4 regions of the Methylobacterium sp. 22177 genome follow, and region 4 is predicted to be linked to each of the others. Evidence: riboswitches for the same ligand, from Rfam matches in the RefSeq annotation. Region 4 holds a riboswitch; each other region holds the start of a gene.
The links. Region 4 has a riboswitch for cobalamin ahead of ACTJK8_RS13725 (TonB-dependent receptor). Riboswitches for the same ligand answer to the same signal wherever they lie in the genome.
Positions count from the first base shown of each region.

Region 1 (4,184 bases), on a different contig from region 4:
GCCGGCAAGATGGCGGCAAGACGCGCATCGAGCGCCGCCACCATCGCCTCGCCCCGTTCGGGATGGCCGAGCGCCGCCGCGACCTGCCGGATCTGCGCACGGACGCCGTCGAGGTCGGCCGGCACGCCGAGTTCGAGCACGGGGGCGCCGACGCGCTTCAACATGCCCACCGTCGTGCGGGTCGTGAACGCACCGGCGATCACAAGGTCGGGCTTCAGGGCTACGACCTCCTCGGTCAGACCCCGCGTCACTGGCAGCCCGACCGCCTCGCTTGCGACCGTCGACCCACGCGGGTCGCGAGCGAGATAGGTGACCGCCAGCACCTGGTCGCGGTCGGCCAGCCGCAGGACGAGCTCGTCGGCACATAAGTTCATCGAGACTACCCGCACGGGTGCCGCCGCTGCACCCATGGGTACGGCGGACAGGATTGCCGTGAGGGCAAGCATGCGGCGCGACGGCATCGGCGACCTCAGAACGACGCCACGCGGACGCCACCGTAGACGGCGAGCCCCGGGCCCTGGAAGCCGGTCGGGTTCTGGTAGCGCTGGTCGAACAGGTTATCGATCCGCCCGAACACCGTCAGGGTCTCGCTCCAGGCGTAGTTGATTGACAGGTTCACCAGCGTGAAGCCGGGGGCCTTCAGGCGGGGCACGGAGAAGTCCCTGTTCCCGTCCACGAACGACCCCAGCACGATGAGCGTGCCGGTCATGGTCAAGCCCGGCATCAGGTTCCAGATCGCGGTCGCGCTGACCTTGTTGCGAGGCCGACGCAGCAGCTCCTGGTGGGCGATCTCGTCCTTCGTCACAGTGGTGGTCCAGTCCAGCCGCCCGCTCCAGGACTCGTTGAAGCGCAGGGCGACAAAGCTCTCGGTGCCGTAGGCGGTCGCCCGACCGACGTTCACGTTGGTGGAGAAGGTCGGGTAGTAGGCCGTCTGGATCAGGTTCTTGAAATCGGTCTGGTAGTAGGTCGCGCCCACGGTCATGAACCCGTCGAACAGCGGCTGCTCGAAGCCGCCGTCGAACCCGAAGCTGTCCTCCGGCCGCAGGTTCGGGTTCCCGAAGAAGCGGAAGCCCGGGTAGTCCTGGTAGAGCTGGCTCAGGGTCGGCGGCTTGAAGCCGGTGCCGACGCTGCCCTTCAGGCGGGTATCGGTGCCGGGCACGATGTAGCTCGGCGCCACCCGAAAGGTGGTCGCGCCGCCGAACTGGTCGTTCGCGTCGTGGCGGATGTTGGCGACCAGCGCGGCTCCCGCGAAGGGCGTCGTCTGAAGCTCGGCGAAGCCGGCGGTGTTGCCGTTGGACCGGTCGATGCCGGTCGTCTCGAAGCGCTCGTCCTCGCGCTGGGCCCCGAACAGGACGAGGTTGCCGGGTGAGACCTGCCAGTCGCCGCGGTAGTCGAACCGGGTCCGCTCACCGAGGTAGGTGGTGGGCGTCGGCGGCGCGAGCGGGTCGAGCGGGCCGGCGAACAGGCGGTCGAACTTCGAGTAGTTCGCCCCGAAGACGTTGTGGAAGCCCGGCACCGGCGTCCACTCGGCCTCGCCCCTCATGATCAGTTGCTGCTGGTCGTTGAGGTTCCGGTACGGCAGCGGCACGTACGGAAAACCGCCGTCGGCCTGGTCGAGATAGGCGCTGTCGGAGAAGCGCAGCACGTAGTTGAATCGGAATTCGTCGGTGAGTTGCGCCCCGAGCTTGGTCGAGACCGTCTTGATGTCGGTGAAGGCGGTCCGCAACGGCACCCCGCGAGGCAGCAATTCGAACGGCGTGACCTGGACGGCGGATTGCCGGATGTGGCCGACCGACACCGAGTAGTCGAAGATCCCCTCCGAGCCGGAGATGTTGCCGAACTGGTTGAAGGTGCCGAACGAGCCGCCCTCGACGGTCGCCGTCGCCCGAGCCGGCCCTTCGCCGCGCTTGGTGACGACGGAGATGACGCCGCCGATGGCGTCGGCCCCGTAGAGGCCGCTTTGGGGCCCGCGCAGCACCTCGATCCGCGAGAGGTCGTAGGTCTGGAGCTGGCTGAAGTCGAAGGCGCGGTTCGGGGTCGAGGGGTCGTTGACGTCGATGCCGTCGATCTGGACCTTCACGTGGTTCGAGTTGGTGCCCCGGATGAAGACCGAGGTTTGGCCGCCGGCGCCGCCGGTCTGCACGACGTTGAGGCCCGGCACCTGCTGCAGAGCATCCGGCGCCGTCCGGCGCTGCTGCTCCTGAAGCAGGCGGTCGGTGAGCACGGTGACACTCGATCCTGTGTTGGCAATTGGCGTCGGCACGCCGGTAGCCGACACGGAGATCTCGGACAGGGAGACCGCAGCTTGCGCGCCTCCCTGGGCATCGGCGAAGGGCGCGGCGACCTGCTGCGCGCGGGCGGGAATGGAGACGAGCAGCGCGGATGCGGCGCAGGACAGCGCCAGCGTGCGCCGGAGCGCGGAGGAAACGGGACTGGACACGGGACGGCCTCGGGGGACGGCTGTGGCACGTCACCGCGAACGAGGCCTCGGCGGTCGCGTCCTCCAAGGAACCACGGCGCCGCGACACCTCCCAGGACACCCCGCCCGGCAAGCTCCGCGTGTGACCACGGCTGACGGCAGGTCTCCTGGCTCGCGGGTCGTCGCCCTCTCATCGTCTTCCCGGACGAGGCCGCCCAGTGACGTGGTGATGAAGGACTCGCCGCTTACAGTTGCGGGGGCAGCCGCGGTATCGGCCGAGCCCTCACGGGCCTGACCTCACCGCGTTCCCTTTTGATCCCCGAGGGGAACCGTCTTGCTCAAGCTAGGCTGCGGTGCATCTATCCGTCAACGCACGGAAGCACGTTGTTCAGATGTGTGGCATTTGAGGCGTCGGTTGATGTCTAAGCAGTGTGGCTTTCCGCCGATCCGTTTTGAATTCACACCCTCGCCAAGCGACGAACGTCCGCCGGGCTCCCACAGGATAGAGGTGGGACGTACTGAACACCTTAGCGAAGGGTGTCCAATCCTCGGTCGCGGTGAACACCCTGTTGGAAAGGGTTCACGGTCAAGCTTGGGCGGTGTATGATGTTCGGCGGCGATCCTCATACCGCGACCCATACATGACCAAGTTGGCGACCCTCGCCGTCGCCGCGATGGCGGCGAGCTTCCTCGGACCGCCCCAGACAGCCGCCGGGCAACTCACCTACTCGTGGCCCTCGAATGTCGGACCGCTGAACCCGCACCTCTACGCGCCCAACCAGATGTTCGCGCAGGCGAGCGTCTACGAGCCTTTGGTGAAGTACCGCGGTGATGGATCGGTCGAGCCCTGGCTCGCGACCTCGTGGACCATCTCTGAGGACGGGCGGACCTACGATTTCGTACTGCGCCCCGGCGTGACCTTCAGTGATGGCACGCCCTTCGACGCGAAAGCGGTCAAGGCGAACTTCGACGCGATCCTGGCCAACCGTCCGCGGCACGCGTGGCTCGATCTCGTCCAGCAGATCGAACGCACAGAAGTTGTCGGGCCTCTGGCGTTCCGCCTCGTCCTGAAGGCGCCGCACTACCCGACGCTGCTCGAACTTTCCCTGCCGCGGCCCTTCCGGTTCCTGTCTCCGAGCGCCATGGGCCCTGGCGGTACGACGGCCGTCGGCATCAGGGCGCCGGTCGGCACTGGGCCGTGGCGGCTCGTCGATACTCAGCTCGGCGTCTCCGACACGTTCGAGAGCACCCCGGGTTACTGGGGCCCGAGACCCATCTTCGACCGGCTCGTCGTCAAGGTCATCCCCGATCCCAACACCCGCGTCATCGCCCTGCAGACGGGGGAGATCGACTTCGTCTATGGCGCGGCCGGCCAGATTCCTTCGGAAGCCTTCGTCCGCCTTCGGGACATGGCCCCGAACTTTGCCGCAGCGGTCTCGCCGCCGCTGGCGACCCGGGTGCTGGCGATGAACTCCGCGCGCTTCCCGACCGATGATCGGGCGGTCCGCCTCGCCATCAACCACGCCGTCGACAAGGACACGCTGGTCCGGACGGTACTCGACGGGATCGAGCCGCGCGCGGACTTCCTGTTTGCGCCGCGCGTGCCGTACGCCGACGTCGGGCTGAAGCCCTACGGCTTCGACCGGGCCGCGGCCTCCCGCATGCTCGATGCCGCCGGCTGGACGCTTGGGCGTGACGGCGTGCGTGAGAAGGACGGACGCCGCCTTGCCGTCGAGATCGATTTCGTCGGGACAAACGCTCAGCA
Region 1 is NZ_JBQEPK010000056.1:289-4,472, forward strand. Features, by position in the region: partial or broken gene ACTJK8_RS28665 (ABC transporter substrate-binding protein) at 1-461, opposite strand, end outside; gene ACTJK8_RS28670 (TonB-dependent receptor plug domain-containing protein) at 470-2,440, opposite strand; cobalamin riboswitch at 2,560-2,768, opposite strand; gene nikA (nickel ABC transporter substrate-binding protein) at 3,061-4,184, shown strand, end outside.
Region 1: another riboswitch for cobalamin. It lies ahead of ACTJK8_RS28670 (TonB-dependent receptor plug domain-containing protein); the one in region 4 lies ahead of ACTJK8_RS13725 (TonB-dependent receptor).

Region 2 (4,184 bases), on a different contig from region 4:
GAACGGTCAGGAGCTTCGACCCGCGCCCCGAAGCCGTGGCGTAGGTATTCCGAGACGGCGCCCTGTCGGGCGCCAAGTTTGCCATGATCGAAGGCGGGATAACTATCGTGCGGATAGCGGACGACATCCTGCCAACGTTCAGTACGGGATAGACATCCCGTAAGGTCTGCTTTGGGGAAGCTATAAAATTGATCTGAGCGTCCGGGTTGGGTCGCCACCGGAATGGCGGCTCAGGGTGGTTTTTCGCCGGTCTGCGTTCGGGCATCAACGTAAGAAAGCGGACGCTACCTCCTCGCCAGCTCCGGCCCCTTTGCGGACGAAGCCAACTGAGCAATAAGCCTCTATTCTAGCGCAGATAATCGACAATATCAGCGCGGTTTATGCCGGGGGCAAATCATGTTAACTTGCTGGTATGGGCATCTTCCACATCACCCCCAGTGATACAGCCGGTGGTAGCCTCGTTCAGGCGCTGCGCAACGCAGGTCAGGACATTGAGGTGCTCAATTTTCGGGACGATCTCAGTTGTGGGCCTATCCACCCGCTTGATCCTGCTACGCGGGCAGCATGGTGGAGGCAGTGGTATGGTGGCCCTGAAACGGAGAATGAAGTCGATCAGTTCTGGGAGCGTGTGGCCACGACAGACGGCTACCCGATCGTCTGGTTCAGTCGGCATACCGCTTCTGAATATTGCTTTTTCATCGCGTTGAATGCTTGGCTTGGAGAGCGCCCTTTCTATATCATCGACGTGACGGGGCGGCAGGTCTCCTCGAAAATGCGGGACGGTTCAACGATAGTGTACCAACCCCAATCAGTCTCGATAATGGGCGCGGATGCCATGAGATCGCTCCTCGGTCAACAAGTGCCAATGACCGTGGAAGAGAGACATGAAAACCGAAAGCTATGGCAGTACCTTCAGTCTGAGAATGCGCCGTTCCGGATCATCAAAGAAGCAAGGCTAGTTTCAACGACGATTGACCACTTTGATCCGATTATCGAGGCGCAAGCGACTTCAGAATGGAAATCGGTCGCGAGCATCATCCATGAAGCCTTTGGAGAAAGTTCCGAGCCATATAGGCAAGTTGGCGACTTGATGTTGCAGATGCGCCTCGTTGCCCTTGTCGAGCAAGGTCGGCTCCTTGCTGAAGGTGATCCCTGGAACCGGTCTTCTCGCATAAGGCTGCCGGCGGCTGACTGATCAAGGCATGAGAAGCGCATGCGTGCGCTGGCCATTCGACGTTTGAATTGCGGGTAGGACGCCCCAGGCGCTTTCCATCCCGAACCGAATTTGCCGAGCGGCCGACAAGTGTCCGCTTCTGGGAAGCTCCGTTGGGCGGTCCGGACGGCTGGGTTGGGTGGTTTCCGGCTAGTCGGCTTTGAAGCATCAAACCCAAAGAGCGGTCGTTCGACCCATTGCAGGAGCTGGCCAAACGCCGAAGCCGGCGTCACCGCGGCGCTATTCCGATGCTCGCGTTGACTCTCGAGTTCGTGAGGCTGTAGCTGAGCAGTGACGGTTCCCCTCGGGGATCAAAAGGGAACGCGGTGAGGTCACGCCCGTGAGGGCTCGGCCGATGCCTCGGCTGCCCCCGCAACTGTAAGCGGCGAGTCCTTCATCACGACGTCACTGGGCGGCCTCGCCCGGGAAGACGATGAGAGGGCAACGACCCGCGAGCCAGGAGACCTGCCGTCAGCCGTGGTCACACGCGGAGCTTGCCGGGCGGGGTGTCCTGGGAGGTGTCGCGGCGCCGTGGTTCCTTGGAGGACGCGACCGCCGAGGCCTCGTTCGCGGTGACGTGCCACAGCCGTCCCCCGAGGCCGTCCCGTGTCCAGTCCCGTTTCCTCCGCGCTCCGGCGCACGCTGGCGCTGTCCTGCGCCGCATCCGCGCTGCTCGTCTCCATTCCCGCCCGCGCGCAGCAGGTCGCCGCGCCCTTCGCCGATGCCCAGGGAGGCGCGCAAGCTGCGGTCTCCCTGTCCGAGATCTCCGTGTCGGCTACCGGCGTGCCGACGCCAATTGCCAACACAGGATCGAGTGTCACCGTGCTCACCGACCGCCTGCTTCAGGAGCAGCAGCGCCGGACGGCGCCGGATGCTCTGCAGCAGGTGCCGGGCCTCAACGTCGTGCAGACCGGCGGCGCCGGCGGCCAAACCTCGGTCTTCATCCGGGGCACCAACTCGAACCACGTGAAGGTCCAGATCGACGGCATCGACGTCAACGACCCCTCGACCCCGAACCGCGCCTTCGACTTCAGCCAGCTCCAGACCTACGACCTCTCGCGGATCGAGGTGCTGCGCGGGCCCCAAAGCGGCCTCTACGGGGCCGACGCCATCGGCGGCGTCATCTCCGTCGTCACCAAGCGCGGCGAAGGGCCGGCTCGGGCGACGGCGACCGTCGAGGGCGGCTCGTTCGGCACCTTCAACCAGTTCGGCAACATCTCCGGCTCGGAGGGGATCTTCGACTACTCGGTGTCGGTCGGCCACATCCGGCAATCCGCCGTCCAGGTCACGCCGTTCGAATTGCTGCCTCGCGGGGTGCCGTTGCGGACCGCCTTCACCGACATCAAGACGGTCTCGACCAAGCTCGGGGCGCAACTCACCGACGAATTCCGATTCAACTACGTGCTGCGCTTCTCCGACAGCGCCTATCTCGACCAGGCCGACGGCGGTTTTCCGTACGTGCCGCTGCCGTACCGGAACCTCAACGACCAGCAGCAACTGATCATGAGGGGCGAGGCCGAGTGGACGCCGGTGCCGGGCTTCCACAACGTCTTCGGGGCGAACTACTCGAAGTTCGACCGCCTGTTCGCCGGCCCGCTCGACCCGCTCGCGCCGCCGACGCCCACCACCTACCTCGGTGAGCGGACCCGGTTCGACTACCGCGGCGACTGGCAGGTCTCACCCGGCAACCTCGTCCTGTTCGGGGCCCAGCGCGAGGACGAGCGCTTCGAGACGACCGGCATCGACCGGTCCAACGGCAACACCGCCGGCTTCGCCGAGCTTCAGACGACGCCCTTCGCGGGAGCCGCGCTGGTCGCCAACATCCGCCACGACGCGAACGACCAGTTCGGCGGCGCGACCACCTTTCGGGTGGCGCCGAGCTACATCGTGCCCGGCACCGATACCCGCCTGAAGGGCAGCGTCGGCACCGGCTTCAAGCCGCCGACCCTGAGCCAGCTCTACCAGGACTACCCGGGCTTCCGCTTCTTCGGGAACCCGAACCTGCGGCCGGAGGACAGCTTCGGGTTCGACGGCGGCTTCGAGCAGCCGCTGTTCGACGGGTTCATGACCGTGGGCGCGACCTACTACCAGACCGATTTCAAGAACCTGATCCAGACGGCCTACTACCCGACCTTCTCCACCAACGTGAACGTCGGTCGGGCGACCGCCTACGGCACCGAGAGCTTTGTCGCCCTGCGCTTCAACGAGTCCTGGAGCGGGCGGCTGGACTGGACCACCACTGTGACGAAGGACGAGATCGCCCACCAGGAGCTGCTGCGTCGGCCTCGCAACAAGGTCAGCGCGACCGCGATCTGGAACCTGATGCCGGGCTTGACCATGACCGGCACGCTCATCGTGCTGGGGTCGTTCGTGGACGGGAACAGGGACTTCTCCGTGCCCCGCCTGAAGGCCCCCGGCTTCACGCTGGTGAACCTGTCAATCAACTACGCCTGGAGCGAGACCCTGACGGTGTTCGGGCGGATCGATAACCTGTTCGACCAGCGCTACCAGAACCCGACCGGCTTCCAGGGCCCGGGGCTCGCCGTCTACGGTGGCGTCCGCGTGGCGTCGTTCTGAGGTCGCCGATGCCGTCGCGCCGCATGCTTGCCCTCACGGCAATCCTGTCCGCCGTACCCATGGGTGCAGCGGCGGCACCCGTGCGGGTAGTCTCGATGAACTTATGTGCCGACGAGCTCGTCCTGCGGCTGGCCGACCGCGACCAGGTGCTGGCGGTCACCTATCTCGCTCGCGACCCGCGTGGGTCGACGGTCGCAAGCGAGGCGGTCGGGCTGCCAGTGACGCGGGGTCTGACCGAGGAGGTCGTAGCCCTGAAGCCCGACCTTGTGATCGCCGGTGCGTTCACGACCCGCACGACGGTGGGCATGTTGAAGCGCGTCGGCGCCCCCGTGCTCGAACTCGGCGTGCCGGCCGACCTCGACGGCGTCCGTGCGCAGATCCGGCAGGTCGCGGC
Region 2 is NZ_JBQEPK010000072.1:11,760-15,943, forward strand. Features, by position in the region: gene ACTJK8_RS30620 (GntR family transcriptional regulator) at 1-44, shown strand, start outside; gene ACTJK8_RS30625 (DUF3658 domain-containing protein) at 413-1,195, shown strand; cobalamin riboswitch at 1,492-1,700, shown strand; gene ACTJK8_RS30630 (TonB-dependent receptor plug domain-containing protein) at 1,820-3,790, shown strand; partial or broken gene ACTJK8_RS30635 (ABC transporter substrate-binding protein) at 3,799-4,184, shown strand, end outside.
Region 2: another riboswitch for cobalamin. It lies ahead of ACTJK8_RS30630 (TonB-dependent receptor plug domain-containing protein); the one in region 4 lies ahead of ACTJK8_RS13725 (TonB-dependent receptor).

Region 3 (4,184 bases), on a different contig from region 4:
CGATGGTGGGGATCGACTGGAAGCCCTGCGGCCAGTTCGACGCGAAATAGAAGACCTGCTCGACGTGGTCCGAGAGGTGGCAGATCCCCGGTCCGAAGGTTCCCAGCCCGAACACGAGGTAGCGGCCGTTCACCAGGGCCGCGACGTCGGAGATCAGCGACTCGCTCTGGATCTCCACCGGCAGGCCGCGTCGCGCCGCGTAGGCCTCCACCTCGGCGATGACCGGGTTCAGCCTGTTCTCGAAGACGAGCTTGACCGAGCGGATCCGGCCCTCGGCCAGCAGCCGGTCGATGACCATCCGGTAGAACGCGAGGGGCGGCTGCGGGTAGTGCGGATCGACCCAGGTGCTGAAGATGTCGCCCGAGCGGATGTGGATCAGGAGCTGGTCGTCGGGCTTGGCCGGGAAGGTCCTGGGCAGGCCGTTGAACAGCGGCCGGATCACGCTCTGCACGATCGCGCGCGAATCCGTCGGTCCCCGCAGCGCGGTCACGCGCTCGAACTGCGTCGGGTCGAAGTACAGACCCGACAGGAAGTAGCCGTCCGGCGGCAGCGGTTCGTCCGGCGGGATGAAGGTGATGCCGTCGCAGGTCAGCCGCTCGGTCAGGAAGATCACCTTGCTGCGGTCGACCTTGGGGACCTTGATGTATTTCAGGTTGAGCGCCTTCGCGACCGACACCGCGATGATGTACTGGACGAGGCAGTTGCCGAAGGCGCCGTTCTCGAACAGCGACAGGCCGACGAGGGCGCGGCTCGCGCGGTCGGGCGCCGAATGGAGATTGTAGGTGACGTAGACGTTGGCCCCGGGCTTCTCGTTCAGGAGCGTCACGTCGAGGCCGAGCATCGCCCGGAGGGCGATCAGGTCGACGGCGGCCTCTTCGGCGCGGACGGCAACGGGGACGATCCGGGCCGGCTCCGGCGCGGCGACCCGCACCGCGCGCGCCCAGGCCCGCTCGTCGGGGACGATGGCGGCCACGAGGGCGTCCGGGGTCGCGCTCCAGCCGGCGAGGTCCGGCTCGATCCACGTCGCGCCGTCCTGCGAGACCGCCACGGCGACGTCGCCGGGTTCCGGAGGGACCACCCCTCCCCCCGGTCGCAGGGCGACGGAGTGGATCGGGAAACGGCCGCCGAGATCGACTTCGAGCCACCTCGTACCCGCGTCCGATACGATCCGCGGGTCTCGGCCGGCCGCCAGATCGACGAGGACCGGGGTCGGATCGTCTGTCAGGGCCATCGGGTCTCCGGGAGCTTACCGCCCGCGCCGGGCGGGTGTCGGGTGCGGCGGTGCCTGCTCCGGGGCGCGGCCGTCAAGCCCGTCCGTGCCGCGGCGCGGCGCGGGAATCGGCCGCGATCCGGCGTCGCTCCGTTGTGTCCCGGCGGTCATGCGTCTACAACGACCGGGTGACGGTGCCCCGGCGACGGGGTGAAAAGGGAATGCGGTGAGGGGTCCGAGGCCCCGATTCCGCGGCTGCCCCCGCAACTGTGAGCGGCGAGCGCCCGCCAAGCGCCACCGGAGCGATCCGGGAAGGCGGCGGGCGCGCCGAGCCGCGAGCCAGGAGACCTGCCGTCACGACAGGATCCCGCAATGCCGCCGGTGGGGCGGCTGGAGACACTGCTGATGACGACCCAAACCCTCGCCCCCGTCGCCGCCGGCACCCGCGCGTCGGAGCGCCCGATCGCCGTCGCGCTCGCGGCCGTGCTGGGCCTCGGCCTGCTGTTCATGGCGGGCTTCTCGCCGGCGATCGCGCTCCACAACGCGGCGCACGATTTCCGACACACCCAGAACTTCCCCTGCCACTGACGTCCCCGGAACAGGGATGATCATCCGGCTCCTGTCGGCGGCCCTCGCCGCCGGCTTCTTCGCGGCTGCCGTCGTGACGGGCCTCGAACTCACGCTGACCTCGCCGCTGATCGTCGCGGCCGAGCGCTACGAGCAGCAGGAGGCGCCGCGTCATGCCGCCGAGACGCTCCCGATCAGGGCGCTCCCGATCGTGCTGGCCCATGCCGGGCACGACCACGCCGCGCCCGACGCCGCGCCGGAATGGCAGCCCGGCCCCGGCCTGCCGCGGATGGCCTTCACCGGGCTCGCGACCCTCGTCGGCGGCGTCGGCTACGCGCTGCTGCTCGGCGCGGTGATGCTCGCCTGCGGCCGCGAACCCACGCCACAGGTCGGGCTCGCCTTCGCGGTGGCGGGCTTCGCCAGCGTCGCCCTCGCGCCGGGCCTCGGCCTGCCGCCGGAACTGCCCGGCAGCGCGGCGGCCCCGCTCGCGACGCGCCAGGCGTGGTGGGTGATGACCGCCGCGGCGACCGGGATGGGGCTCTACCTGATCACGATCCGCCGCGCGCTGATCACCATCCTCGGGGGGCTCGTCCTGATCATCGCCCCGCACGCGGTCGGCGCCCCGCAGGCGCCGGAGGCCGCGTCGGAGCTTCCGGCCGCGCTGGCCGCGCAGTTCGCCGCGCGGTCGCTGGCCATCAGCTTCGTGTTCTGGATCCTGATCGGGCTGGGACTCGGCTGGGCGTGGCAGGCCTTCGCCCGCGGCGCGGATCGGGGAGCGGCCCGTGCCTGAGACCATTCTCTACGTCTGCACCACCTGCCGCCGCTCGGACGACGACCCGGACGGCCCCCGCGCCGGGGCCCGCCTGCTGGAGGCGCTCCGGGCGCGGAGCGGCGGCACGCCGGACCTGCGGGTCGAGGCGGTGGAGTGCCTGTCGGTCTGCAAGCGGCCCTGCACCGTGGCGGTCGCCGCGGCCGACCGCTGGACCTACGTCTACGGCGACATGGATCCGGCCGCCTCGGCCGAGATCATCCTCGGCGGGCTCGCGGCCTACGCGGCGACCCCGGACGGCATCGTGCCCTGGCGCGAGCGTCCGGAGGCGTTCCGCAAGGGCGTGATCGCCCGCATCCCCCCTTTCCCAGAACCCCGCCCGGTCCCCGCCGGCACCCTGGAGGCCGCGGAATGACCCTCGTGAACAAGATCCCCTGCACCATCGTCACCGGCTTCCTCGGGGCCGGCAAGACGACCCTCGTCCGCCACGTGGTCGAGAACGCCAAGGGGCGCCGCCTCGCCATCCTGGTGAACGAGTTCGGCGACATCGGCTTCGACAAGTCGTTCCTGGCGGCCTGCGGCGTCGAGGGCTGCACCGAGGACGCCATCGTCGAGCTGCCGAACGGCTGCATCTGCTGCACGGTCGCGGACGATTTCGTTCCCGCGCTGGAGACCCTGCTCGGCCGCGCCGAGCCGCCGGAGCACATCCTGATCGAGACCTCGGGTCTCGCGCTGCCGAAGCCGCTCGTCCAGGCGTTCCAGTGGCCGGCGATCCGCTCGCGGGTGACCGTCGACGGCGTGGTCGCCGTGGTCGACGGCCCGGCGGTGGCCTCGGGCGCCTTCGCGGAGGATCCGGAGGCCCTGGCGGCCCAGCGGGCCGCCGACCAGTCGGTCGACCACGACAATCCCCTGGAGGAGGTTTTCGAGGACCAGCTCCTCTGCGCCGACCTCGTGGTGGTCAACAAGGCCGACCTGATCGACGCCGCGACCCGGGCGCGGGTCCGCGCCGAGGTCGAGGGGCACCTGCCCCGCGCCGTGAAGGTCGTCGAGACCGAGAACGGCGCCATCGACCCGCGGGTGCTGCTCGGCCTCGGCGCGGCCGCCGAGGACGATCTCGACGCCCGCCCCTCGCATCACGGCGAGGGCGAGGACCACGATCACGACGATTTCGAGACCGTGGCGCTGCCGGTCCGCCCGGCGGTGACCGCGGGGGATCTCGCGGCCCGGGTCGAGGCGGCGGCCGAGGCCGCCGGCGTCCTGCGCATCAAGGGCTTCGCCGAGGTCGAGGGCAAGCCCATGCGCCTCGTGGTGCAGGGTGTCGGCCGGCGCGTCACCCATCATTTCGACCGCCCCTGGCGGGCCGGGGAAGCCCGCGACGGGACGCTGGTGGTGATCGGCCTGAAGGGCTTCGACAAGGACGCCGTCGCGGCGGCCCTCGCGGGATGAGGCCGGTCGCGCACGCCCGCCCGGACTCGCTCTAGGGGCCGCCGCGGTGCATCTCGTGCGCATCGATGCCGTGTCCCTCGACGAGGGCGAGGCGGCCGTGGATCTCGGGCAGGAGCCCGGCGACCTCGTGGTGCTGTCGTTCACCGACAGCGACCTCGCTTCGGTCGGGCAGGCCCACGCCGCGGAGCCCGG
Region 3 is NZ_JBQEPK010000022.1:69,254-73,437, reverse strand. Features, by position in the region: gene ACTJK8_RS19590 (hypothetical protein) at 1-1,231, opposite strand, end outside; cobalamin riboswitch at 1,386-1,580, shown strand; gene ACTJK8_RS19585 (CbtB domain-containing protein) at 1,616-1,798, shown strand; gene ACTJK8_RS19580 (CbtA family protein) at 1,815-2,567, shown strand; gene ACTJK8_RS19575 (DUF1636 domain-containing protein) at 2,560-2,961, shown strand; gene cobW (cobalamin biosynthesis protein CobW) at 2,958-3,992, shown strand; gene cobN (cobaltochelatase subunit CobN) at 4,039-4,184, shown strand, end outside.
Region 3: another riboswitch for cobalamin. It lies ahead of ACTJK8_RS19585 (CbtB domain-containing protein); the one in region 4 lies ahead of ACTJK8_RS13725 (TonB-dependent receptor).

Region 4 (4,184 bases):
CGACCCGCATCCGCGCGTCGGCGTCCGTGGGTTCCTCCTTGGCGAGGTAGGTCGAGACGCGCCCCTGCCGCACCCGGGGAACGCCCGCGGTGAGCGCCCAGTAGATCTTCCGCGCCGCCCGGGACCGGAAGCTCTTGGCCAGCGTCGCGGCGGCGAGTCGGGTCTTGGCGATGATCAGGCAGCCGGCCGTATCCTTGTCCAGCCGGTGGACGAGGCGCGGCTTCTGGCCGTCCGGACCCGTGAGGGCGGCGAGCAGGCCGTCCACGTGGCGGACCGTCCCCGAACCGCCCTGGACCGCGAGGCCGAAGGGCTTGTTGAGGATCATCATGTCGGCGTCCTCGTAGAGGATCAGCGACCGGATGAACGCCGCGTCGTCCTGCTCGCGGGCGGCGCTGCGCGGCCGCTCGGTAGGCTGGTCCAGGCGCAGCGGCGGCACGCGCACGCTCATGCCCGGCTCCAGCCGGTCGTTCGGCTTGGCGCGCTTGCCGTCGACCCGCAATTCGCCCTTGCGCACGATGGTCTGCACGCGGGTGAAGGGCAGGAGCGGGAAGCGGGCGGTGAGGAAGCGGTCGATCCGCATCCCGGCCTCGTCCGGCTCGACCGTCAGGGTCTGCACGCCGGAGGCGAGGGTCGCGGAGGCGGCGGCGCGCTGCTCGCGCCGGGTCGGACCGGGCGCGGGGGCGGCGGCAAGGGCGGGGGAGGGGGCCGCCGAGCGCCTGGCCGGAGGCCGGCTGCCGGGCTTGGCCGCGGCGGCGTCCCGCGGTGCGTCGTCGCGCGGTGCGGCGACGTCGCGGCGCGGCTTCGGGGGCCGGGCCGGCGCGGAGACCGCAGCGCCCTGCGATCCCCAAGGATCGCGGGTGCCGGCATCCTCGCCGCGGTTGCGGGCCGCGCGCTCGGCGGCGTCGCGGGCGCTGGTGCGCGGGCCCGTGCGGGCGCGGCCGTCGGCCTGGGCCTTGCCGCCCCTGAACTTGCCCGCATCGAACTTGCCGGCCTGGGGCTTGCGCCCCTTCGGCCCGCCGCTTCTGGGAGGTCGTGTCGTCATGCTTCCGCCGGCACCCGTCTTCGCGTCGGACGGAGCGTCCAAGCGCATGGGCCGCGGCGTCGCGGACGTCCGGACCGATGGGATTGCCCGGCTGTAGCATCGCCCGCGCCGAGCGGCAAAGGCGGTGGGCCGGCTCGGTCCGTCAGGGCTCCGCGTCCCACGCGTCGCGGAGCCGGGCCTTCAGGCCTGCGGGGAAGAGATCCGGACCGCCCGGGACGTCGAGCCCGTCCAGATCGCACCACCGGGCCACGCAGGCGGTGCCGGAATCCTCGTGGAAGACGAAGCGCTCCGGCCCGTCGAACAGCCCCGGCGGCAGGGCGACGGGGAACAGGAACAGCACCTCGTGCCCGACCTGCCCCTCGTGCGTGAAGATGTTCTCCATGACGCGGGGGCCGCCGAGCACCGAGACGGTGACGCCGAGTTCCTCCCGGAACTCCCGGATCAGGGCGTCCTCGACCCGCTCGCCGAAGGCGACGCTGCCGCCGAGGGGCCGGACGCCTTTCAGGCGCCCGTCATCCGCGCGGACCTCCGCCACGAGCAGGCTGTTGCCGCGCCGGGGCAGGCCCAGCGCCTTCACGCGAATCTCCGCAGGGGGCCGCCAGACCGTCATCCCGCACCGGCTAGCCCGTCGTCGGCGAGGCCGCAACGGCTCGGTGCCCCGCGCGCCGATCCACGGCAACAAACGGACACGCGGTTGACGCCCGGGCCCGCTACGGCCAAGCTGTGCTCGACGGTTCCCCTCGGGGATCAAAAGGGAACGCGGTGAGGGGTTCGCCCCGAAGCCGCGGCTGCCCCCGCAACTGTGAGCGGCGAGCCCTTCACCACCACGTCACTGGGTCACCCCGGGAAGACGGTGCGAGGGCGGCGACCCGCGAGCCAGGAGACCTGCCGTCAGCCGTGGTCACACGCGAAACGCGCCGGGCGGGGTGTCCTGGCGGGTGTCGAGGCGCCGCCAGTCCCGAGGGGAGGCGGTCGCCGAGGCCTCGTTCGCGGTGACGTGCCACAGCAAGCGCGCCCGCGACGCCGTTTCCCATGCCCGTCTCCGCCGCCTCGAGACCCTCGAGCCCTGTCCCGGGACGCCGTCGCGCGCCCGCACAGGCTGAGCCATCCGGACGGCCGACGCGTTGTAATGTTATTACAATGCGTGTACGACGCGGGGGCCGGCGCGCGCCGTGCACGGACCGCTTCTCCCATGTCATTCTCGACCTATCGCTCCCGCCTCGGCGGGCGGGCCCCGCTCTGCGGCGTTCTCCTCGCGCTCCTCGCCGGCCCGACCGCCGCCCAGGAGGCGGTCACCCTGGATGAGCTGTCCGTCGCGGGCGCGGGCGGCGACCCGAGCCGCCTCCCGCCGAACGGCCTCAACCTGCGCACGCCCGACCGGACCGCGAGTCGCCTCGGCCTGACGCCGCTGGAGACGCCGGCCAGCCTCGACATCGTGTCGGGCGAGACCGCGCGGCTCCGCGGACAGGATACGATCGCCGAGGCCGTGATCCAGGACGCGACCGGCATCACCACCATCGCGGCGCCCGGCAACGGCAACGGCGCGTTCACGTCCCGCGGCTTCGCCGGGCCGAACTCGATCCAGCAGCTCTACGACGGCACGCGCTTCTACGTCGGCGCCAACACCGTGACCTTCCCGTTCGACACGTGGAACGTCGAGCGGATCGAGGTGCTGCGCGGGCCGTCCTCGGTGCTCTACGGCGACGGCGCCATCGGCGGCGTCATCAACGTGGTTCCGAAGAAGCCGGTCTTCGTGCCGGTCAACGCCGCCCGCGCGGTCATCGGCACCGACGGGGTCGCGCGCCTCGCCCTCGATTCCGGCGGCCCGCTGGGCCAGGCGGAGTACGGCGACACCTTCGCGTACCGCCTCAACGTCAGCGGCAACCGCGCCGACGGCTGGATCCGGCCGGAGGGCGATTTCCGCAACCTCGCGGTCTCCGCCGCCCTGCTGTTCCGGCCGAGCGCCGACCTCGCGTTCACGCTGAGCCACGATCTCGGCTACCAGGAGCCCGCCCGCTACTGGGGCACGCCGCTCGTCGCGGGACGGATCCCGGACCTCATACGGTTCAACAACTACAACGTCCGCGACGCGAAGATCACCTGGGCCGACAACTGGACCCAGCTCAAGACCGAGTGGTCCCCCTCGGCCGACATCACGATCCGCAACACCGCTTACCGGCTCACCAGCCGGCGCCACTGGCTCGACGTCGAGCAGTACAGCTACAACCGCGGCACCGGGCTCGTGGACCGGGGCGACTACCTGGAGATCTACCACAGCCAGGAGCAGGTCGGAGACCGCCTCGACGCGACGTTCCGCGGGAGCCTGTTCGGGCTGCCGAACCAGTTCGTGGCCGGGTTCGACGTGAACCACATCGATTTCCGCCACACCAACAACTTCTACTTCGACCAGACCACCAGCGTGCCGCTCACCGGCTACGATCCGGGCCTGTTCCCGCAGAACGGGCGGGCCCGTCCGGCCTACGCCACGCAGACGAGCCAGGCCTCGGTCTTCGCCGAGGACCGGCTGATCCTGTCGGACAAGCTCTCGTTCCTCACCGGCGTGCGCCTCGACGTGCCGACGCTCAATCGGGAAGACCTGCAGACGGGATCGCGGTTCGAGAGGACCTACCGGGCGCTCGGCTACCGGTTCGGCCTCGTCTACAACCCGACGCCGGACAGCGCGCTCTACGCCCAGTACAGCTTCGCCACCGACCCGGTGAACAGCCTGATCACGCTGTCGCAGTCGCTGGCCGGCTTCAAGCTCGCGACCGGCGATCAGGTCGAGATCGGCGCCAAGGGTCTGGCCTTCGACGGCGCCCTGGAATGGACCGTCGCGGGCTACCGGATCGTCAAGGACAACCTGATCTCGGCGATCCCCGGACAGCCGACGCTCTCGACGCAGGTCGGGAGCCAGTCCTCGCAGGGTTTCGAGCTGGCGCTCGGCTGGCGCTTCGCGCCGGGCTGGCGCCTCGACGGCAACCTCGCGCTCCTGCACGCGCAGTACGACCGGTTCGACCAGACGGTGAACGGCGCCACGGTCTCGTATGCCGGCAACCAGCCGATCGACGTGCCGGAGCGCGTGGCCAACCTCTGGCTGACCTGGGACGTCACCCGCGACTGGACCGCGCGGGTCGGGCTGCAG
Region 4 is NZ_JBQEPK010000012.1:98,527-102,710, reverse strand. Features, by position in the region: gene ACTJK8_RS13735 (RluA family pseudouridine synthase) at 1-1,042, opposite strand, end outside; gene ACTJK8_RS13730 (NUDIX hydrolase) at 1,185-1,619, opposite strand; cobalamin riboswitch at 1,757-1,949, shown strand; gene ACTJK8_RS13725 (TonB-dependent receptor) at 2,235-4,184, shown strand, end outside.